3 regions of the Flavobacterium sp. B330r genome follow, and region 1 is predicted to be linked to each of the others. Evidence: riboswitches for the same ligand, from Rfam matches in the RefSeq annotation. Region 1 holds a riboswitch; each other region holds the start of a gene.

Region 1 (5,257 bases):
GTCTGATTAAGAGCGCAGATACATAATTCAATTATACAGGTGTCCCTACAGGACACAACGTAAAACACAACCATTTTTTTTCTACCGACGAGATATTCCTACGGAATATTATCTCATTGGAAACCTGACAGGTTTTAAAAACCTGTCAGGTTTAGAACTTAACTAACTATACTTAAACTAACTTAAACCATTCGTTTACTTCTCTTGCGATCGTATCTTTAATTTCCGGATTTTCAAATTCATTTGAAACCGGATTATATTCATAATCTTTTTTCCATTTTTTATAATTCAGAGCTACTTTTTCAATTGCATCGCAGGTATAAAAAAGCTCTTCATTGCTCATAATCGGATGCAGTGACAAACGCACCCAACCTGGTTTATTGGTTTGATTTCGCTGCAATAATTCATTGGTAATTTCTGCCGATTTCTTTTCGTTAATATTGAACAGATAATGTGCATAAGTACTCGCACAGGACCAGCCGCCACGAACCTGAATTCCGAAACGGTCATTTAAAAGCCTTACGATCAAATTATAATGAATGTCTTCGATCACAAAAGAAACACAACCAATTCTTTCTGTAGTTAAATCTCCTAAAATAGATAAACCTTCTATTTTTTGAAGTCTTGAAAAACAAAGATCAAGCAGTTCTTTTTCTCTTTCTTTAATTTTCTCCACGCCCATTTGCTCTTTTAATTCTAAAGCCAATGCTGTTCTAATAACTTGAAGAAATCCAGGCGTTCCACCATCTTCTCTCACTTCTATTACATCGCTGTAACAATATTTTCCTAGCGGATTGGTCCATTTTACATTTCCTCCGCCCGGATTATCCGGAAAATCAGATTGGTATAATTTTTCATTGAAAACCAAAATACCACAAGTTCCAGGTCCTCCTAAAAATTTATGCGGAGAAAAGAAAATAGCGTCCAATTGTTCTTCTGGATCTTTTGGATGCATATCGATTTTGACATACGGCGCCGAAGCTGCAAAATCTACAAAACAAAGTCCGCCGTTTTGGTGCATGATTTTGGCTAGTTCGTGATAAGGCGTAATAATTCCTGTAACGTTCGAACAAGCCGTAAACGAACCTATTTTTAAGCTTCTGTCTGCATATTTTTCAATTACTTCAACAAGAACTTTTGGATCAACCAAATTGTTCTCATCAGGAGGAAGAATAACTACTTCGGCATTGGTTTCATACCACGAAACCTGATTAGAATGGTGCTCCATGTGCGTAATAAAAACCACAGGTCTGTCTTCTTCCGATTTTGTTCGAAGTGCCATAATACGCTGCAGTTTTGATAAAGCTGCCGTCATACCGCTTCCAGTAGTTACCAAAACATCTGATTCGTTGGCATTAACCGATTTTTTAATAATATCTCTCGCATGCTGATAAGCATAAGTAGAGGTTTTTCCTGTCTGACTTGAAAGTGAATGCGTATTGGCAATCATTGGACCAATTTTATTGAGCATTATATCTTCGATCGGATGGTATAATCTTCCGCTGGCAACCCAGTCTGCGTAAACCAGATTTTGTTCTCCGTAAACCGATTCGAAAGTATGATCAATTCCTACTGTATTTTCTCTAAACTTAGAAAAGTAACATTCAGGCTCTGTTGGTTTTGTTGTTGGCTCAATCGCATTCATTTCCTTATCATTTTAAATTAACTAATATGTATTCCTTCTCAATTTTTGTCATTTCGAGGAATGACAAAATTGCGTATTTCTTTATTAAATTTTATTTTCTAAAAGCGTTTTTAGTGTAGCTTGTAATTCTTCTCCGTGCAGATTTTTAGCGACGATTATTCCCTTAGAATCCACTAAATAATTTCCTGGAATAGCTCTTACACCGTATAATTTAGCAACAGCACTGTTCCAGAAAAGCAAATCTGAAACATGTGTCCAGGTTAAATTATCATCTTGGATTCCTTTAATCCAGTTTTCTTTCTTTTTATCTAGAGAAATCCCTACAATGTTGAATCCTTTATCATGAAATTCTTTGTAAGCGGCTACAATATTCGGATTCTCTCTTCGGCATGGCCCGCACCATGAAGCCCAAAAATCAACTAGAGTATAACCTCCCTTTAAATTGTCATAAAGTCGAACTGGCTTTCCGTCAGGATCATTGGCTGTAAAATCAGGGGCTTTTTTACCAACTGCTAATCCGTCTAAAACAATAGCCAGTTCTTTTAATTCTTTCACGTAAGTGGTATTTTGAAGACTTTTATCCAGCAAAGCAATATTTTGTGTAATCTGCTCCGGCGTTAATCTATAAGACCAGTTTCTGTACAATACATAAGCCGAAACAATAGATTTTGGATGTTCGGTTATGAATTTACTGATTTCTACATCTTTGCTCTTTTTATAGATTTCGAACAAATCTTGAGAAGCCGAACCTTCAACTACAGAAGCAGTATAATATTTCTTCGGACTCAGTTTTACTGCAATCGGGTCTTTTTCAAGAAAAATATACAAAGGCGAACTTTCTGTATTGACACTTAATCCGTATAATTCTGGTGTTTTTACTTTTGTTTTAAAACTAAAATTTCCATCTTTTACTTTTACCGAATCGATTGTAGTAAACATTTTATTGTGAAACTTTTGCAGGTAAACGTATTGCGCTACGGTATCGACAACAGTCCCTTTTAATTGTAAATTATTTTCCTGCGCTTGAGTTTGAAAAGCTCCAAAAAGCAAAGCAAAACCGAATAGTATTTTTTTCATTTTATTTTTAGTTTTAAGATTAGACAAAAGAATTTTAGGCCAATGAAAAAAGTCATTAGCGATATTGTTGTTTATAAAAGAAATTGGAGAGAAACTAGTCTTTTCGCTTTCAGAAAAAAGCAAAACTGTTTTCTTCAAAAATGGAATTCAAGAGTTCATAACTGGCGTACAAAATGGATTCTGCTTTCATAATAAAGATTTTAAATTGGATGATCTTAAACAGATTTACGGAGAAATCTTTCTTATCTACCCGCACACAGCGGAAGGATTTAGCACCTTATTCGGCAACAGGTTGCTAAGACTTCAATGGGCCTATTCCCTCAGTCTTTCTGGATAAGTATCATTATATAAATTTTCTGTGATACAAATATATATTAATTCTACCGAATTAGTCAAGTTTAAAATCATTTTTTTTATTTTTTTTTATTTTTTTTTATTAAAATAACCTTTCAATACAATTCAAGATTTTAAAAATCAACATCTTAAAATAAAAAACACTTTTTAGCAAGCCCTTTTTTTATAAAAGAAATTCATACGTTTTGCTTTTCAAGAAAAGAAAACATCGTTTTATTCTGCAAGAAAAACATGCAAATATTTATTCTTTTCAAGATTTGAAAAAGTTTCTTTTACTCCATTTTCAAGGTTTGAAGTAATTAATCTCAAGACCTGTTTTAAGTCGTCAAAATTATTTGGTTTCACAAAATAGCAGAGCGCTCCAAGATTGGCAGCCGTATCCATATCATTTATGTATGAAGAAGTAGAAATCATAATTACAGGAATATCTCTATATCGTTCTTCTGATTTTAATTGCTTCAGACATTCCCAGCCGTTCATAACTGGCATATTTAAATCTAGAAAAACAATTTCTGGAATCTTCTCCTGATTTTTCAGCGTATTTAGCACACCGCTACCATTTTCTGAACAATGACAAACAATACTTTCATCTATTTCTGCCAATGCTTCGCAAAACATTTCTGCATCATCCTGATCGTCATCTGCCAATAAAATCATCTTTTCTTGCATACTTAAATGTCTTTTACTTTTTGCTCAAATGGCAATGTTATAATAAAAATGGCTCCTTTATTAGCAATTCCTGTGGCTGTAATACTTCCGCCGTGACGTTCGGCTATTTTTTTGCAAAGCGATAACCCTAACCCCGTTCCTTCATAACGATCCTTAGAATTTAAGCGTGTAAAGGTTTCAAAAATTCGTCCTGTTTGATCAAGATCAAAACCAATTCCGTTATCTTCTACTGTAATTATCGCAATTCTGTTCCCTTCTTCAATTTGTTCTGTTGCTGTAATACTTATTTCTGGCGGAGTATCTTCTTTAGCAAATTTAATAGAATTATTAATAAGATTATAAAACAGCTGATACAACAATACTGAAGCACCTTCTATAATAGGAAGTTCTTCAAAATAAATGGTCCCATTTGTATTTTGAAGCGCAATTTCAAGATCTGTTTCTATATTTTTAATAACTTCATTTAAATCGACTATTGTCGTTTTTTGCGAATCGGCATTCATTTTCGAATACGCTAATACACCATCAATCATATTAAACATTCGATCTGCCGCGACATGAATTCGTTCAATATATTTTGATGAAGATTCGTCAAACTGTCCTGCCATATGATCTTCTAGACGGCTTAAAAAAGTTTTTATCTTTCGAACCGGTTCTTTTAAATCATGCGAAGCAACATGCGCAAACTGCTGTAAATCGTCGTTAGATCTTTGCAGTTCTTTAGTACGATCTTTTACCAAAATTTCAAGTTTTTCAGTAATCGATTTTTGTTCATGAATATCTGTACAGGTACCAAACCAATTGGTAATGATGCCTTCTTTATCTCTAATAGGAAGCGCTTTACTTAAAAACCAGCGGTATTCTCCTGTATTGGCATTTTTTAAACGAAATTCCGTCTGATAAGGAACTCCGGCATGAACACTTTCGTACCACATTTTTGACACTAAATAAACATCATCTGCATGTAATTTTGAAATCCAGCTTGGATCTCCAAATTCATCTTCTATGTAACCCGTATATTCGTACCAGCGGCTATTGTAATAATCAACAAAACCTTCTGAATTGGCTGTCCAAATAATTTGAGGAACCAAATCTGCAAGCTGTCTAAATCGTTCCCCACTTTCTGCAATAACATTTTGAAGTTCTTTCTGCGAAGTAATATCACTCGATGCACCAAACCATTCAATAATTTTTTCTTGATCGTCTAATATCGGTACTACTCTAGAGAAAACCCAGCTAACAGAATCGTCTTTATTTATAACCCTGTGCTCCATTTCAAAAATGGATTTTTCTACTATCGATTTAGAAATAAGATGTACAGCCATCTGCAAATCGCTTGAATGAATAAATTTATCCAACCAATTGACACCACGTTCTCTTTGAGTGGCCAAGCGTCCGTCTCCTTCTAGATCTTGCATAATCATCCAATCGGCATCCATTCTATAAACCAAATCAGATGATGCGTTGATTAAAGCTCGGAAACGGCTTTCACTTTCTTCCATTTTTTGACGT
Region 2 (5,257 bases), 2.0 Mb from region 1:
TTCTACATCTTCTTCAATAAAAGCATCGATTCCTTTTACCAACGAATGCGTAATACGATCCTGAACAGATCCTAAACGCCATTCCTGAATGGCTTTTTCATCGCTTTTTACTTCACCTTTTACATTTTCTGCAAAATCCAGAAGTCTTTCAGTAGCATCGTCACGTCTATCTAAAATTACGTCTTCAACGTGTTCTAATAAGTCTTTCGGAATATCATCATAAATCGTAAGCATCTCTGGATTCACGATTCCCATCGTCATTCCTTCTTTAATTGCGTGATACAAAAACACCGAGTGCATCGCTTCACGAACAACATCATTCCCTCTAAACGAGAACGAAACGTTACTCACTCCACCACTGATATGTGCATGAGGCAAATTCTCACGAACCCATTTTGTTCCTCTAAAAAAGTCAAGAGCATTCAGGCGGTGTTCTTCCATTCCTGTTGCAACGGGGAAAATGTTCAAATCGAAAATAATATCCTGCGGAGGGAATCCTACTTTGTTCACTAAAATATCATACGAACGTTGGCAAATCTCCACTCTACGATCGTAATTATCCGCCTGACCAACTTCGTCAAAAGCCATAACAATAGCAGCTGCTCCGTAACGTTTGATTAATTTGGCGTGGTGAATAAAGGCTTCTTCTCCTTCTTTTAATGAAATCGAGTTTACAACGCTTTTTCCTTGTACTACTTTAAGACCTGCTTCAATGATTTCCCATTTCGAACTGTCAATCATAATTGGCACTCTCGAAATATCTGGTTCTGCAGCAATTAAATTCAAAAATTTAGTCATTGCATTAACCCCATCAAGCATTCCTTCATCCATATTAATATCGATGATTTGTGCTCCTCCTTCTACCTGCTGTCTTGCAATATCAAGCGCCTCGTCATATTTCTCTTCCTTGATTAATCTTAGGAATTTTCTTGAACCTGTTACGTTTGTACGCTCGCCAACATTCACGAAAACACTTTCGGGCGTAATAATCAACGGTTCTAATCCTGATAATACAAGGTCTCTTCTTTTTTCTGTCATTTCTTTTTAAGTTACTAAGATCCTGAGATTCTAAGATTCTAAGGTTCTAAGTTTTTTATTCTATATTTTTAGGTTTCTAAACCTATAATCTTTTTAATATTTTGGGCGTGCCCCTCCGGGTCGGGCTATCCGTTACAAGTCCTCGCACTTCCTTCGTCAGGCTGTGGGCTTTTCACTTCTATCCCTCACGCAGATTCGGTTTCAAAATGAACTCTATTTTTCTTCAATTATTTAAAATGAATATCCGATTTATCTATTCCTCTTACTTCTTGTTTTTTATACAAGACATTCCAAATCTCAGTATATAAATCTAAAAAAGGTTTCGCTTTTTTTTCATTTAAAGTATTTGTCCATCCATTATTATAACTCACCCATTTTTTTTCTCCATTTACATTAGCAACTATTACTCTTGTAAAGCTTGGATCCTTAATTACTATTTCGCCTCTTGGTTCAAATTTCATTGGCATTTTCAAAAAATTACTTCTCTGAATCAATGAATATATTTTTTCTTTTTCCTTTTCTGTTAATTCAATTTTTGTAACTCTTTCTCCTTCTGAATATTTTCGAGAAAAAGTACTGTTTTGAGAATTATAAGCATCACATCTACCATCGTTAATTACAAAATAAAAATCAGATGGCTTCTCTCTTTTCTTACTTCCGAAACCAAACAAACCAAAAAGTACAAATACTGATACTATTATTCGTAAATACTTCATTCAATAATTTCTTTATTTAATTATTTAAAATTATTATCTATAAAGAAATTTCGTTTAGTGATCGAAGTAACTCTTTTATATTATTTTTTGCCGAAACTTCATTAGCTAATCGTAATCGTTTTACCCCTATAAGAGCATCTGACATTTTAGCACTACCTGATTGTTGTATATTCTTACTAAACTTTAATTCATTTTTGTAATACAATTTATATTCTATTGCAGTCTTGACTGTAAAAGTCGCACCAAAAAAAGGCTGATCAACAGAAACTAAATTAATTTCAAGAACCCAATCCTCATCATTTGTAATCGAATCTATTTTCGAAAATACTTCCGATTCAATAACAGATTTTTTAAATGCTTCTCCAAAATTTTCATTAGAAATCTTAGATGTCCATAAAGGATTTGTTTTTTTTCCGCCTGTAACAGACTTAATGAAAATTTTATCTCCAATTTTCTTTTCGGCTTTATAATCTTTAACTGTCATTCCTTCGATGCTTGCTGACGAAGCACATTGCGTAAGTAAAGTTGAAAGAAAAACTAATAAAACCAGATATTTAAATTTCATATTTAATATTTCAAAAATTAGACTATACAGTTACTGGCGCCACTCTCGGCTTATAATCCTTCGCAACCTCAGCCATTAATCGGATATGATCTGGAGTTGTTCCGCAACAACCACCAATAATATTAATCAAATTATCATCTAAATATTCTTTAATGAAAGCCTGAGTTTGTTCTGGCTTTTCATCGTATTGTCCGAATGCGTTTGGCAATCCTGCGTTTGGATGTGCCGAAACATTAAAGCTTGTATTATGTGCTAATGTTTTTAAGTATGGTTTCAACAAATCGGCTCCAAGAGCGCAATTGAATCCTACACTTAATAACGGAATATGCGAAACTGAAATCAAAAACGCTTCTACAGTTTGTCCAGAAAGTGTTCTTCCAGACGCATCTGTAATTGTTCCCGAAACCATGATTGGAATATCGATGTTGCGTTCTTCTTTTACTTCTTCAATTGCAAAAAGTGCTGCTTTTGCATTTAGTGTATCGAAAATCGTTTCTACTAAAAGTAAATCGCATCCACCATCCATTAAAGCTTCTGCTTGTTGTTTGTAAGCAATTCGTAAATCGTCAAAAGTGACGGCTCTGTATCCTGGATCGTTTACATCTGGCGACATACTTGCTGTACGGTTTGTCGGCCCAATTGAACCCGCTACGAAACGTGGTTTTTCCGGATTTTTTGCGGTAAACTCATCGGCTACTTGTCTTGCGATTTTTGCCGATTCATAGTTTAACTCGTAAACCAAATCTTCCATGTGATAATCGGCCATACCGATTGTCGTTCCCGAGAAAGTATTGGTTTCTACAATGTCAGCACCAGCTTCATAATAAGCGGCATGAACATCGCGGATCGCTTGTGGTTGTGTTAGGGATAGTAAATCGTTGTTTCCTTTTAACGGATGTGGAAAATCTTTGAAACGCTCTCCTCTAAAATCTTCTTCTGAGAAATTATAGCGCTGCAACATTGTTCCCATTGCTCCATCTAGGATTAGGATATTTTTTTTTATTGCTTCTTGAATTGTTATTGCCATGGCTTCTTTTTTTAGCTTCTGAGATACTAAGGTTCTAAGATGCTAAGTTTTTTTATTATGATTGTGAAGTTTAAACCTAACAGGTTTTAAAACCTGTTAGGTTTGCTTCGGATATTTTTTTGTTCACATTAATTCCAAAAGTGCACTATTGCTGGCTCATTAGCCCCGATTGAAGTGGAAATCCTTTTGATTTTTTTCTTTAAAAAAGCAAAAGATTGCAACGAAAAGCGGGAACTGTTGACTGCAAAAATGCGCCAATGATTCGCTCCTGATATAGAATCTGTTTCAGTAAATATTATATGTTATCGAGAAAAGTTTTGAGAAATACGAGTATGTATTTGTGTTATCTATCTTTAATACTGGAAAATGTCGTATAAAGTAGAATTTAGCACCTTCTTTATGATAAAGGGTTGCTAAGGTTTCATCGGGTCTATCCCTCCGCCTTTCGTGATAACTGACAATAATTTTAAGAACAGTGCAAAGGTATGAAATAGGCTTTCTATTTGCAAATGTTTTTTTTCTAAGGTTCTGAGGGACTTAGATGCTAAGGTTCTAAGATTTTATCTTTTACGTGGTTTAGCTTCGGAGGAGCATAATATTTATAAAAAAACAACGTGTACAACACAAAAGCTCCAGCGGAGCGACATAATATTTCGCTCCGCTGGAGCTCTTACATAAACGTAATTATTTCTTTTCTATAAATATGTCATCCCTCTGGGATTAATTAAAAAAGCCCAAACTTTAAAAGTTTGGGCTTTAAGATATTTAAAAAACCTTAGCGCCTTAGTCCCTTAGAACCTTAGCTCCTTCGATTAAACAATCGCCTTAACAACCGCTTTTGGAGCTTCTTTACGAGTTCCGTCGAAACCGTCTACACCAGAAACCGTTGTATATTTCAATACGTATTTTTTACCTGGATTGATGATTCCGTATGCAGCTTGGCACATTAAAGTTGCTTCGTGGAAACCACAAAGGATCAACTTTAATTTTCCTGGGTATGTATTTACGTCTCCAATAGCAAAGATTCCCGGAATGTTTGTTTGGTAATCTAATGCATTGTTTACTTTAATTGCATTTTTTTCGATTTCTAATCCCCAGTCTCCAATTGGACCTAATTTTGGTGTTAATCCAAAAAGTGGGATGAAATAGTCACATTCGATTTTACGGTGTGCTCCGTTTTCTTCAATATCTAGTGACTCAACGTGTTCAGCACCATTGATTCCGATAACTTCTGCTGGAGTTACTAATTTGATTTTTCCAGCTGATTTTAATTCCTGTACTTTTTCTACAGAATCTAAAGCTCCTCTGAATTCGTTTCTTCTGTGAATCAAAGTTACTTCTGAAGCTACATTTGCTAAGAAGATACTCCAGTCTAATGCTGAATCTCCTCCTCCTGCAATTACAACTCTTTTATCTCTGAATTTCTCAGGATTTTTGATGAAGTATTTTACTCCTTTATCTTCATAAAACTCGATATCTTCGATAAGTGGTTTACGAGGCTCGAAACTTCCTAAACCTCCAGCGATTGCGATAACTGGTGCGTGGAATTTAGTTCCTTTGTTTGATGTTACAATGAAAGTTCCGTCTTCTTGCTTTTCAACTGTTTCAGCACGCTCTCCTAAAGTAAATCCTGGCTCAAATTGTTTGATTTGCTCCATTAATCCGTCAACTAAATCTCCGGCTAATACTTCTGGGAATCCAGGAATATCATAAATTGGTTTTTTTGGATATAACTCTGATAGCTGTCCTCCTGGTTGTGGAAGAGCATCTAAAATGTGGCATTTTAATTTTAACAATCCTGCCTCGAATACGGCAAATAAACCTGTTGGGCCTGCTCCAATTATAAGTATATCTGTTTTAATCATTATGTTGTTGTTTATAATCATTCTTAATAACGCAAAGAAACGAATA
Region 3 (5,257 bases), 2.0 Mb from region 1:
TATTCCACAGCCCCAACCTTGCAAAAAAGTCTTAATTTTCAATTTCTATGTAAATCTAAAATTTCAATTATCCTTTATCAGACAATCTCAAAATATCTCCGAAAACCCCTCTTGCTGTTACTGCAGAACCTGCACCGGCTCCCTGAATAACGATTGGACGATCTCCGTATGATTCTGTATAAATTTCGAAGAAAGAATCAGAACCTTTTAATCCGCCCAATGCAGTATCTTTTGGTACTGAAACCAATTTTACTTCTAGATTTCCTTTGTCATTCTGCAAATCTCCAGACAACTCACCTATATATCTCAAGACATGGTTTGGCTGTTGCTCTGCTTTTATTTTAGCATAAATTGGATCGAATTCTTTTAATTTCGTCAAGAAATCGGCAGCACTTCCTTCACGTAAGTGTTCTGGAATTAAATTCTGAATTGAGATTTCTTCAAACTCATTTTGCAAATCTAATTCTCTAGCTAAAATTAATAATTTTCTACCAACATCATTTCCGCATAAATCCTCACGCGGATCTGGTTCTGTATATCCGTTATCAATTGCTTCTTGCAAGATTTCGCTAAAAGGCGCATCTTTCGCAGAAAAATTATTGAATAAATAACTTAATGTTCCCGAGAAAACTCCTTTAATTTTTGTGATATTTTCTCCCGAAAGGTGCAATAATTTAATGGTATCAATTAACGGCAATCCTGCACCAACATTCGTTTCATACAAATAATTCTTTTGGTTTTCTGCTAAAGCTTTTCTTAGTTCTTTATAAAAACCATACGTCAAAGTATTCGCTACTTTATTCGAAGAAATCAAATCGAAACTGCTTTCTACAAGCGGAATATAATTCTCAACGAAAGTCGCACTTGCTGTATTATCAATTGCAATTAAGTTTTCTAAATGATGTTCGTTTGCGTAAGTAATAATATCTTTAATCGTGTAAGCTTCGCCTTTTGTTTGAATATCATTTTTCCAGTTATCTGTAACACCATATTTGTTTAAAAGCAGCTTTTTAGAATTTGCGATAGCAAAAACATTCAGCTTAATATCTTTACGTTTTTCGATTGCTGCAGCCGATTCTAAAATTTGATTAATCAAAGTTCCTCCTACTAGTCCATGACCGAAAATAGCAATGTTGATCTTTTTCGAAACTCCAAAAATCTCTCCGTGAATTACATTTAAAGCTTTATTTAATTCTTCTTTTTTAACAACCAAACTCACGTTTTTTCCCGTTACGGTGTTGTTAAACAAAATCGGAACAATTTTATTTTTAATTAAAGCGGTGTATGGTTTATGGAAAGTACTCAAATCTTGTCCGATTATCGAAATTACCGATACATTATCTGTTACCGTAATCTGATTTACGTCTTTAGAATAGAAGTCATTTTCGAATTCTTTTTCTAATTCTACCATTGCAAGAGTAGCTTTTTCTGTTGCCACAACCAATCCGATTCCTCTTTCTGAAGAACCTTGCGAAATGATACTTACACTGATATTGTGATCTCCCATTACTTTAAAAATTCGAGCATCAACTCCTGCTTTTCCAAGTAATCCACGTCCTTCAAGATTTACAAGAGAGACATTTTCTAAAACAGAAAGCGTTTTAATTCCTTCTTTAGAAGAATCAGATGTAATTAAAGTTCCACGGTTTTCGTGGTTGAAAGTATTTAAAATACGAAGCGGAATATTCTTTTCTAACAAAGGAATAATTGTCTTCGCATGAAGAATCGTTGCACCAAAATTTGCCAGCTCATTTGCTTCATTGAAAGATAAATATTCAATCTTCTTAGCATCGGCAACCAAATCTGGGTTTGCTGTATAGATTCCGTCTACGTGCGTGAAGTTTTGTAATTCTTCTGCATTTAAATAATTTGCGATTAACGAAGCGGTATAGTTACTGCCATTTCTACCTAAAGTAGTTGTGTCGTTGTTGTTGTTTGAGCCAATGAAGCCTGTAACTATATTAACCGTTTCGCCGTTATGTTCTTTAAAATAATTTACTACGTTTTTCTTTGAAAGCTGTTCTAAAGGCTGAGCATCGCCAAATTTAGAATCTGTTTTCAACAAATCTCTTGTATCTACAAAATTGGCAGGAATTCCTTTTTCCAATAAAATTGCTGTCAATAATTTAGCCGAAAGCAATTCTCCTTTTGACAAAATCTGATCTTTGATTTTTTTGCTGTAATCTCCAATTAAACTTACGCCTTCAAAAAGTTTGTCTAATACATTAAATTCTTCCGATAAATCAACATTCGGATAATCTGATATTTGATATTTTTTAAAATTCTCTAACAATTCTTTGTAACTGCCATTTTTAGCAGCAATACTCAAAATAAACTCTAATTCGTCTGTAGCATTTCCGCGTGCAGAAACCACAACGGCAATTTTTTCACCTTGACTTACTTTATCAGAAATGATTGAAACAACTTTGTTAAGTCCTTCTCCGTTTGCTAACGATTTACCTCCAAATTTTAATACTTTCATTTTATTTCTTTATTGTTTCTGCCTTAAAAATATCGGCAAGTAAATGATCTAATTGTTTGTACTCGATTAAAAAAGCGTCATGTCCGTGAACCGAATCAATTTCGCTATAGAAAACATTATCTTTAAATTTCTTCAATTCCTCGTAGGTTTCTACATTCTCCTTAGCTGTAAAAAACAAATCCGAATTGATTCCGACAATATGAATTGACGCTTTTGTTTTAGACAATAAGTTTTCAAAACTTTCACTATTTCTAGTAATATCAATTGTTTTAAGCAACTGATTCATTAATTTATAAGAAGACAATTGAAATCTTTTCTGCAATTTTTTCCCGTGATGTGCCAGCCAGCTTTCGATATTAAAAATCAAAAGATCTTGGTTGATCGTACGCTGAAATTTTTCTTTGAAAGATTCTGGCGAACGGTAACAAAGCATTGCATGTATTCTGGCATCTTCAATTGGTTTCGAAGAATTATTGAGAATTTGCTCTTGTAAAAAGCAATTTGCAATAAGCCAATCAGTAGATTTCCAATCACTCGCAATCGGAATAAGGTTTTCTGTAATATTTGGCGATAAAACTAAAATTTCCCAAGCAATTCCACCTCCAACAGAACCTCCAATAACCGCAAAAAGCTTTTCTATATTTAGAGTTTTTAAACCTTCGATAAAGATTTTGGCAATGTCTCTAGCCGTAAAATCTAAATAGTTGTCAATTAAAAAAGAATTGCTTCCGTTTCCTGGAATATCAAAAGCGAGAATGGTATAAACATCAGTATCAATGGTTTTACCTTTACCAATCAAGTCATTCCACCAGCCATTTTCGCCAGTAACTTGGGAATTTCCAGTTAAAGCATGATTAACCAAAACAATAGGCGCGCTGTGCAAAGGTTGTCCTGCCAGCGTAAAACTTAATGGTATAGAATGATAAGTTGCACCACTTTCTGTGATGAAATCTTGAATTATAATGGGATTTGGTATATTTTCCAATTTCAAATCTGTTGTATTATTGATTTGTATATGGAAATATTAGAAAGAAAAACTAGGTTTAACTAGAAAAAATCTTGTTGTTATCTTTCCACGTTTGGCGTGGTAGAATGTAGCACCTTCTTCGTTTTACCGAAGGGTTGCTAAGGCTTCATCGGGTCTAATCCCTCGTCCTTTCTTTATAACATTTCAATACGTGTTTGAACTTAACGAGTGCAAATTAACTACTAATTTCGCTAACAAACAAATTTTATCTAAAAGTGTTTGTTAAATTTCTGTGACATACTTTAGCAAAAACTATTATACGCAAAAATTTACCGAACAAAAATGCCCAGTAAAATTAAGCAGGTTTTCACCTAGTTTATGATGCTTTTCCGTTTAGATAAAAAGCGTTTCATTTTCTTTTGAATACATCAAAAACAATAAAGAGTTTGGTGCTTTTTTTGCAGCGCTTTTATCTTCCTCTGTGATTCCGAATCTTGGGTGAGCCAATTCGTTTGTTGGCGGCGGATTACTATTTTTTGTTCTTCTATTTTTAAATTTAGAAATTTTTTCTGCGAAGTAGTTCAATTTGCTCATGATATTAAGTTTTAGTTAAGTTGTGTTTTATAATCTTTATTTCTCGTTTATCTTTTTGTTAATTCGTTTTACCGAATAAAAAAACCCTTTTGGATTTTTAGATACCAAAAGGGTTTAAGTTTTTACACTCATGTATGCTTTTAGTATCAACAGACGTATGCGCAAATAAGCGCGACAGTAAACATCTTGTTCATCTGTAAGGATTTATTCATCTGTGATTTATATTGTATTTTTAAATTTTGCATTTCTGTTAAATTAAAAAGCCTCCTAATATTTCTATCGGAGGCTCTTACTATATTGTTATTGTATTCTTACAATTTTTTTAAGCAATAGACACCCCAGCCTCGGTCTTAACCGAAATGGCACAAAACATTTTGTTGACTTTTAAGTTCATTTGATTTCTAGTAGTTTTTGGGTATAACAAATATGCAAATATTTTTTTTATTACACAAATAAAATTCAAGAATTTAATTACAAAATTCGTTGAAAATGTGTTTTTTAACGACAAAAAACATCTTACAAAAACGAAAACGAAATAACAAAGGTAAAAAACTTACAAAAAAGCTAATTTTTTCTTCATGACTCCATTTGACAAATCAATTTATCAAAGAACTTTTTTCTCTTTTTTCTTTTTTTTAACTAAAAAATTAAAGCCAAACAGCTTCTTTACTCCTAATTCGCTCCGCAATTTTCAGAATATCGGTTATAATTCCTCTAGAAATCGCTTGTTTGCAAGGTGGAGCACTTTGAATTACGATCGGAATGTCTGCATAAGATTTAGTGAAAATTTCAAAAATGGCGTCAGAACCTTTCAATTGTCCGATTGGAGAATCTACTGGTTCCGAAATCAACTTAACTTCCAAAATGCCTTTTTCCACATCAAACTCACCCACATATCTCAATACATGATTTTCTGCTTGAGTAATTTTGGTGATTTTAAAAGATTTATCGAGAGCGTCTTTGTTTAGCACTCCGTTTTTCTCCAAATGCTCTTCGGTTATAAATGGCTTGATTTTAATGTCTGAAAGCTCAAAATCTTTTCCTATTTCTCTGGCCAAGATCAAAAGTTTTCTTGCAGTATCGTTTCCCGACAGATCTTCTTTAAAGTTTGACTTCATTAATCCTAAAAGACTCGCATCTTTTAAAACAGATGAAAACGAAACTTCTTCTGATGAAAATCGATTAAAAACATAACTTAGATTATCAGAGAAAAC

The links. A riboswitch is a leader RNA that binds a small molecule or an ion and turns the genes downstream of it on or off. The one in region 1 is predicted to bind S-adenosylmethionine.
Region 2: linked by a shared signal. The riboswitch ahead of QLQ95_RS10915 (homocysteine S-methyltransferase family protein) and the one ahead of QLQ95_RS01890 (redoxin domain-containing protein) in region 1 are both predicted to bind S-adenosylmethionine.
Region 3: linked by a shared signal. The riboswitch ahead of QLQ95_RS10840 (alpha/beta fold hydrolase) and the one ahead of QLQ95_RS01890 (redoxin domain-containing protein) in region 1 are both predicted to bind S-adenosylmethionine.

Annotation. Positions count from the first base shown of each region.
Region 1 is NZ_CP124860.1:420,433-425,689, forward strand. It holds gene QLQ95_RS01885 (aminotransferase class V-fold PLP-dependent enzyme) at 173-1,645, opposite strand; gene QLQ95_RS01890 (redoxin domain-containing protein) at 1,730-2,722, opposite strand; gene QLQ95_RS01895 (hypothetical protein) at 2,765-2,914, shown strand; SAM riboswitch class I at 2,962-3,062, opposite strand; gene QLQ95_RS01900 (response regulator) at 3,290-3,745, opposite strand; gene QLQ95_RS01905 (PAS domain-containing sensor histidine kinase) at 3,748-5,257, opposite strand, start outside.
Region 2 is NZ_CP124860.1:2,408,051-2,413,307, reverse strand. It holds gene metH (methionine synthase) at 1-1,038, opposite strand, end outside; gene QLQ95_RS10925 (hypothetical protein) at 1,266-1,754, opposite strand; gene QLQ95_RS10920 (hypothetical protein) at 1,792-2,319, opposite strand; gene QLQ95_RS10915 (homocysteine S-methyltransferase family protein) at 2,342-3,346, opposite strand; SAM riboswitch class I at 3,687-3,803, opposite strand; gene QLQ95_RS10910 (NAD(P)/FAD-dependent oxidoreductase) at 4,159-5,211, opposite strand.
Region 3 is NZ_CP124860.1:2,390,861-2,396,117, reverse strand. It holds gene QLQ95_RS10850 (DUF3592 domain-containing protein) at 1-42, opposite strand, end outside; gene thrA (bifunctional aspartate kinase/homoserine dehydrogenase I) at 68-2,482, opposite strand; gene QLQ95_RS10840 (alpha/beta fold hydrolase) at 2,484-3,467, opposite strand; SAM riboswitch class I at 3,545-3,652, opposite strand; gene QLQ95_RS10835 (hypothetical protein) at 3,843-4,043, opposite strand; gene QLQ95_RS10830 (homoserine dehydrogenase family protein) at 4,691-5,257, opposite strand, start outside.